3 regions of the Peribacillus sp. P4_B1 genome follow, and region 3 is predicted to be linked to each of the others. Evidence: riboswitches for the same ligand, from Rfam matches in the RefSeq annotation. Region 3 holds a riboswitch; each other region holds the start of a gene.
The links. A riboswitch is a leader RNA that binds a small molecule or an ion and turns the genes downstream of it on or off. The one in region 3 is predicted to bind cyclic di-AMP.
Positions count from the first base shown of each region.

Region 1: linked by a shared signal. The riboswitch ahead of AC1DVK_RS16080 (TrkH family potassium uptake protein) and the one ahead of AC1DVK_RS06245 (APC family permease) in region 3 are both predicted to bind cyclic di-AMP.
Region 2: linked by a shared signal. The riboswitch ahead of AC1DVK_RS20855 (cation:dicarboxylate symporter family transporter) and the one ahead of AC1DVK_RS06245 (APC family permease) in region 3 are both predicted to bind cyclic di-AMP.

Region 1 covers NZ_JBFUHM010000027.1:35,394-37,668, reverse strand. Annotated here, with positions in the region: gene AC1DVK_RS16080 (TrkH family potassium uptake protein) at 1-1,103, opposite strand, end outside; cyclic di-AMP (ydaO/yuaA leader) riboswitch at 1,246-1,388, opposite strand; gene AC1DVK_RS16075 (hypothetical protein) at 1,719-1,910, shown strand.
Region 2 covers NZ_JBFUHM010000045.1:24,735-27,009, forward strand. Annotated here, with positions in the region: gene AC1DVK_RS20855 (cation:dicarboxylate symporter family transporter) at 127-1,386, opposite strand; cyclic di-AMP (ydaO/yuaA leader) riboswitch at 1,559-1,708, opposite strand; gene AC1DVK_RS20860 (efflux RND transporter periplasmic adaptor subunit) at 1,910-2,275, opposite strand, start outside.
Region 3 covers NZ_JBFUHM010000008.1:11,573-13,847, forward strand. Annotated here, with positions in the region: gene AC1DVK_RS06245 (APC family permease) at 1-1,245, opposite strand, end outside; cyclic di-AMP (ydaO/yuaA leader) riboswitch at 1,380-1,523, opposite strand; gene AC1DVK_RS06250 (GtrA family protein) at 1,933-2,275, opposite strand, start outside.

The DNA of each region.
Region 1 (2,275 bases), on a different contig from region 3:
ATGAATACGCCAATGAATGTAACGGATAATGCTTTAAAGATCGTTTCACTTATAATGCGGTGACGGAATAATACCACATCACCCTTTCCTTTAATCTGTGACCAGACCGTTCCGATAAGCGTCGCAAATGTGGTTGTTTTAATCCCGCCGCCAGTCGATCCGGGTGAAGCCCCAACGAACATCAAGAAAATGATGAGCAGTAATGTGGGTTGAGTCAAATCAGGGATATTCAGCGTATTGGAGCCGGCCGTCCTTGGTGAAACCGATTGAAATAGAGACGATAACGTTTTACCCATGAAAGATAAAGGCTGCAATGTCTTGGCATTACCGAACTCGAATAAAAAGATTAAAATTGCGCCGGCGATTGTAAGTGTCAGGCTAGTCATCAGAACAACCTTCGTATGTACGGATAAACGATGGGTATCACGATATTCGTATAGTTCATTCATCACGATAAAACCTATTCCGCCAAACGTGATCAGGAAGGCGACCGTAAGGGTTACGAATGGATCCGATACATAAGGGGTCAAGCTCTTGAATTCTCCCATCAAATCAAAACCGGCATTATTGAAATTCGATATGGAATGAAAAACCCCGTAATAGATCGCTTTGCCGATTGGCATGTCAAAAGAAAAGCGAATCGATAAGATAAGGGCACCCATGGCTTCAATGATGGCCGTGAAAATTAAAAGCCGTTTTACTAACTTGACTATACCTGCCATGGAAAGATTATTTAAGGATTCCTGCAAGAGTAACCTGCCTTTTAAAGAAATCCTTTTGCCTAAAAGGAAAAAGAAAAACGTCGCAAATGACATGAATCCTAAGCCGCCTATCTGAATCAGTGTTAAGATGACCAATTCACCAAAGGTGGTGAAGGTCGTTCCCGTATCCACTACGACAAGTCCTGTTACACATGTAGCGGAGGTTGAGGTGAATAAAGCATCCAGAAAAGCAAGGCCATTCCCATTTTCAGTAGAAATCGGCAGGGTCAGCAAATAGGCCCCAATAAGTATCAGGGTGGCAAAGCCTAGTACAAGGATTTTTGGCGGATCGAATAATTTTTTTGCTTTTATCAATTGATCATCCCTACCTAAAAATGACATGTGTAAAACTGTATGAATATCTTAACCATCAATCCTGTTATCAAATCTTTTTTAAGCATAATAAAAAGACCTGCGTAAACATCGAACAGCTATTTTGTCACAAAAAGCGTGCAAAAAAAGCTCCCGAAATAGGCGGTCTTATGACCTCCTTCGCTTTAGCCGACGAAGTTAGCTGACGGGTAGGATGGCGAAAGAGCTGATCTCATCCCTTCTGCATGGCAGAATTAACCCCAAATGATTGGGTCCTCCGTACTCAATTCCTTTGAGTTTTGGCCGAAATATATTAAATTGATAAACGTATTCTACTCCCAACATTTAGCAGTTGTAAACCCCTAAATTGTAAAAAAATATTTCTTTAATAAAACTGAAAATTTACGTTTTATTTACATTGATAAAACGTATTGACAAATATTAGTTAGCACATTATGATAGGTTCGATTAATCCGATTATGATAACAGTTTCGGTGTACTTGATTCAACACTTTCTAGCTGAACAGGTCATGGGCAATCAATGTTATTAATATATATAAACTATTTTTCTTTTGAAAAGCATAGAAAAAGTCAATGCATTCGTATTTAAAGGTTCCAGACATTTTATAAAAAAGGCGGGCAATTATGGAGAAGACGTTCAATAGATATGTTATTAACGCTACAGGCAAGGGTGGCCAGACATATTTAACACAATGCCAGGATAAAGATGCACTAAGGAAATGGATAGCCGATCATGAGGACCAAATCATAATGAATGAGTTAAGGATAACGGATAAGAAAAAGAATCCGTTATTAAAATTGTTTTCCCTAAAGTAAATCAGCTGAATCCAAACATTCATTTAACGGTATTCAATTATGTCATTCCTGTGTCTTATTCGGGAACGCTGAGCGAAAAATTCCTATCTTGTTTTGCTTTCAAACTCATTTAATTTTGAATGAGTTTTTTTGTTTTGAAAATCATAACATTTACAAAATTATACCATTAATGTTAAAGTTTAGGGTAAATGTGATTCCGATGAGAAAAAAGTAAATGAAACGCAACTTTCCAGTGCGCTTGGTAAACTGGAAAGGAGTAACGGGGATGTATTGAAGCTTAAAGGGAGTTCCCATTATAGTGCATAGTTATTGCATGCTGTTAATGCAATACGGCATAAGATTAATAATGGTGACATATTAATTGG
Region 2 (2,275 bases), on a different contig from region 3:
TTCTTTTCATGTGGAAGTTTCCCTTTAAAAAACTTTTCGTTTGCACCTTCTGGCACGTCAAATATAAAGGATACGCTTTTCAAACACAAAAAATCCAGAGTGACATATCACTCTGGATTTTTTGTATTAAGAAACTTGTTCTAATTCTTTATCGGAAGGAGGGTTGAATTGACCTTCCCATTTAGAGATGACGATTGCTGCAAGTGAATTACCGATAACGTTTACTACTGTACGTCCCATATCAAGAATACGGTCGATACCGGCAATAAATGCTAAACCTTCAATAGGAATACCAACTGTTCCTAATGTCGCTAAAAGAACTACGAAGGATACACCTGGTACACCCGCAATACCCTTAGACGTGATCATTAACACTAGCATTAGCGTAATTTGCTCATAAGCACTTAAATCGATTCCGTACATTTGAGCGATGAAGATAGCTGCCAACGCTTGGTATAATGTTGAACCATCAAGGTTAAAAGAGTATCCAGTCGGAATAACAAATGTAGCTATATGTTTCGGACATCCCGCTTTTTCCATTTTTTCCATAAGTTTCGGAAGAACCGCTTCTGAACTTGCTGTAGAGAACGCAAGTATCAATTCTTCTTTTAGAAGTTTAATCAATGTAAAGATATTGAATCCTACAAATTTTGCAATAAGACCCAGAACGACAATTACAAAGAAAATCATTGTTCCGTATACAGAAAGCGCTAACTTACCTAACGGAATTAAAGATTCCAAACCGAACTTGGAGATGGTCACACCGATTAGTGCAAATACCCCAATAGGAGCAAATTTCATGACCATATTAGTTAGGTAGAACATTCCTTCTGCTGTACCTTGGAAGAAACGGAATACTGGTTTACCTTTTTCACCGATCGCGGCAATACTTAGTCCAAACAATACGGAGAAGAAAATAATCGCTAACATATCGCCTTGTACCATAGCTTGTACTGGATTGGATGGTACAATGTGAACAAGTGTATCTACAAATGATTCATGCTGCTTAGTTTCTGCTGTATCAACATAAGTGGAGATGTCAGTTTTTTCCAGATGATTCATATTTACGCCAGCACCAGGCTGGATGATATTAGCGGAAATTAAACCAACAGCAATCGCAATCATAGTTACCGCCACAAAGTATGAAAGTGATTTAGCTCCTAGTTTACCTACTGCTTTTAAATCACCTACACCCGCAACTGCAACGATAAGACTTGATACAATGATTGGCACAACAATCATTTTAATCATTCGTAGGAAAATGTCTCCGAATGGCTGTAAAAAGTTTTGGGCCGTCTCATTACCATAAAAAATGGCACCAACGATAATCCCTAGAATTAAACCAATGAAAATTTGGCTAGCTAAACTTAACTTGAATTTCTTCATATACTTTCCTCACCTTCCATAAAGTCTTTGATGCAAAAACGTTTTGTCTCGGTAAGGGAAACAAGATACTAATAGAAAGAAAGTAATTTTTCTTTTTTTGAAAAACTCTGTCTTTACGCCGAAAAAAAAGACACTTCATGTGTCGATTTCATATTGGCGTGAATATTCACACATGTTCCCTTAAAGACGCTGACGAGGTTAGCTGTCGGGTTAGGAATTGGAAACACAATTTGCCCTTTCATTTCTGAATTCACCCCTAGTGGAATAAAATCCACAAAAATGGTTCCCCCGTTCTTGGAATAAGATTAAGCGAGTTAACTTATAATAAAATATTATACTAAAAAGGTTAATCTGTAAATGTTTATTCTCATCCATTTTAGAAAAAGTCTTTAAATATATCTGAATATTCTGCATTTTAGATGATTTCACCAAGTATTACACTTCCCGATTTTTAGTCATTTAAGCTATATGGATATATAAATAATAACTAATTTGACATCCCCTTTCTTTATGAAAGAAGCAGTTATTTTTCCAAAATGCCAAGTAACAGATACCTTACTTTTTCCCTAGAGGTGAATTTTTTATAAGTTGCAATTTTCACTTTTTCAAATTGAATTGGGGTAATAAAATAAGAATGGTTCTTCGCTACCCTATTCGGTTCTAGCAGGATGACATCACCTACTGACGGTCCCTTTATTAGTTCCTGCTTACCTTCTGCTTTAAGCCCTTTTGAAATGTAGTGTTTATCCACATAGCCTTTTTTAGTCAATTTGTAGACATGCGGCCTTTTTTGGTAATGCACTGCCTCTATGGGAATGGCCGGTACACCAGCTTTCTCATTGGTTATTACAGCAAGGTTGACTTTGGATCCCACCAACAAAGATTCAGT
Region 3 (2,275 bases):
AGTGGCACCAATTGAATTAATGGTTAATTTCATGATCCAGCCTTTTGGCTTTTCGCGTATCCATTTGACAATCATCCCTGTCTGGGAAAACGTAAATGGAATAAATACCCCTACCGCATAAAGTGGAATAAGATTTTCTGTATGTCCCCCAAATGCGACTATTAAGATGATGGATGCAAGTCCTAGTATGATAATTCCATTGGAATATCCTAATCGGTCCCCTCTAATCGTAAACGCCCTTGGTATGAATTTATCTTTTGCAAGATTCACCGCAAGCAAGGGGAAAGCGGAATAGCCAGTATTGGCAGCAAGAATCAAGATCAATGCAGTCGTACCTTGAATGAAGAAATACATGAAATTCCGACCAAAGATCTCTTCAGCAATCTGCGAGACGACCGTTACCTCTGCGCTAGGAACAATGCTTAAATAGTAGGCTAAGAATACGATTCCCGTAAATAATACAGCCAGTAAGGAACCCATAGCTATTAAAGTTTTTGCAGCATTATTCGGAGCTGGGTCTTTAAAGTTCGGAATCGCATTGGAAATCGCTTCGACTCCTGTCAATGCGGAGCTTCCTGATGCAAATGCCCTTAGCAGTATGAATAAACTGATGCCCGCTACTGGAGTCCCGATTGGCGCGTGTAATTCCGGTGAGACTCCACCTGTCAGGATTTTGTAAATTCCTACACCAATCAAGATGAACAACGCTAAAACGAATAGATACACCGGATAGGCCAAAACAGAGGCCGACTCTGTAACCCCTCTTAGGTTAAGGATGGTGAGCAGAAATACAAAAACGATGGCTATGCCTACATTATATGCATGAAGGCTGGGAAAGGCGGACGTGATGGCATCCGTACCTGCAGAAACACTTACAGCTACAGTTAAAATATAATCGACCAATAAGGATCCTCCAGCTATCAACCCTGGATTGATACCTAAATTGTTTTTTGAAACCACATAGGCTCCCCCGCCATGAGGATAAGCAAAAATGATTTGTCTATAGGACAAGATCAATGCAGCCAACAGTAACAATACTCCGATGGCGATGGGTATGGAATACCAGAATGCCGCAGCACCGACCGTGATCAGAACGATTAATATTTGCTCCGGTCCATAAGCAACCGAAGACAAAGCATCAGAAGATAATATTGCCAAAGCCTTGGTTTTGTTAAGCTTTTGATCACCTAGTGCATTTGATTTTAAAGGTCTCCCGATCAAAAACCTCTTTATAGAAGATAACATCAAGAATTCACCACCATTTTTAAGTTATAAGTTTATATTACCCAGCTATAGGAAAAACAAAAAAATGGAAAAATGCCCACAAGTCATAACTAAATAGACCTGTAGACATCCACTTTTTTGTCTAACAAGCTCCACTTCCCTCTCATATAACGCTTACGAGGTTAGCTGTCGGATTCGGACCTAAGAGTAGCCCTACCTTGAAAGGATTCACCCCTTGGATTGTTAAAATAATCCCATAACGGGTCCCCCGTACCATAAGGTTTAAGCGATTTAGAAATACGAAACTGTTGATTATCATACTCCGGTGAAATAGAAAAGTAAATGAAAATTTTGCACAGTAAAATAATAATTTATTTTGAGTGAGGCTTTGTTCTGACTTATATAACATAAGTCATCCAAGTGCATGATTCGAAGGTAGGAAAAAGGTGAATAACTTGTTAAAAAAGAGAAACTTCCCAATCAATTTTTAAGAAATGAAAGAACAAAACGGTGGGTACTTAAAGGGGAAAATTACCGAATTACGAAACTGTTTAAATCTCTAATTTATTAACGGTTCACCTTTCTTATTAAAAGGATCTGCCCCCGCTTGGATAGGTTTGCAATATATAAACTCCACGCTGAAAATCAAAAATTCGCTTCATGAAATCCACTTTGATTTCCATCCAAAGGGGCATTCTTTGATTCTAATCAGTTCCTTCCTTCTTGAATTGTTCCCAAATTGCTTTTTTTAAAGACAAAGTATTTCTGGCCAATATAGTTCAGTACTGTATAAAAGATTGTTCCGATAAGTACAGCCACATTTTGCTGAATGGAAAAATGAACGGATGCTTCCAAGGATTCTGCAATGGCTTGTCCTAAAGAATAAGCGGCGTAATAACAAATCAGGATGACGCAAAAGAAACGGGCAACCCCTCTCCGCCAATCTATATCGCTTCTAAAAGTAAAAGTCCTGTTCAACAGAAAACTCGTTACTGCTCCCATACCATTGCCGAAAAAGGTAGAGATCCAGTAAGATAATTCAAGAACATTC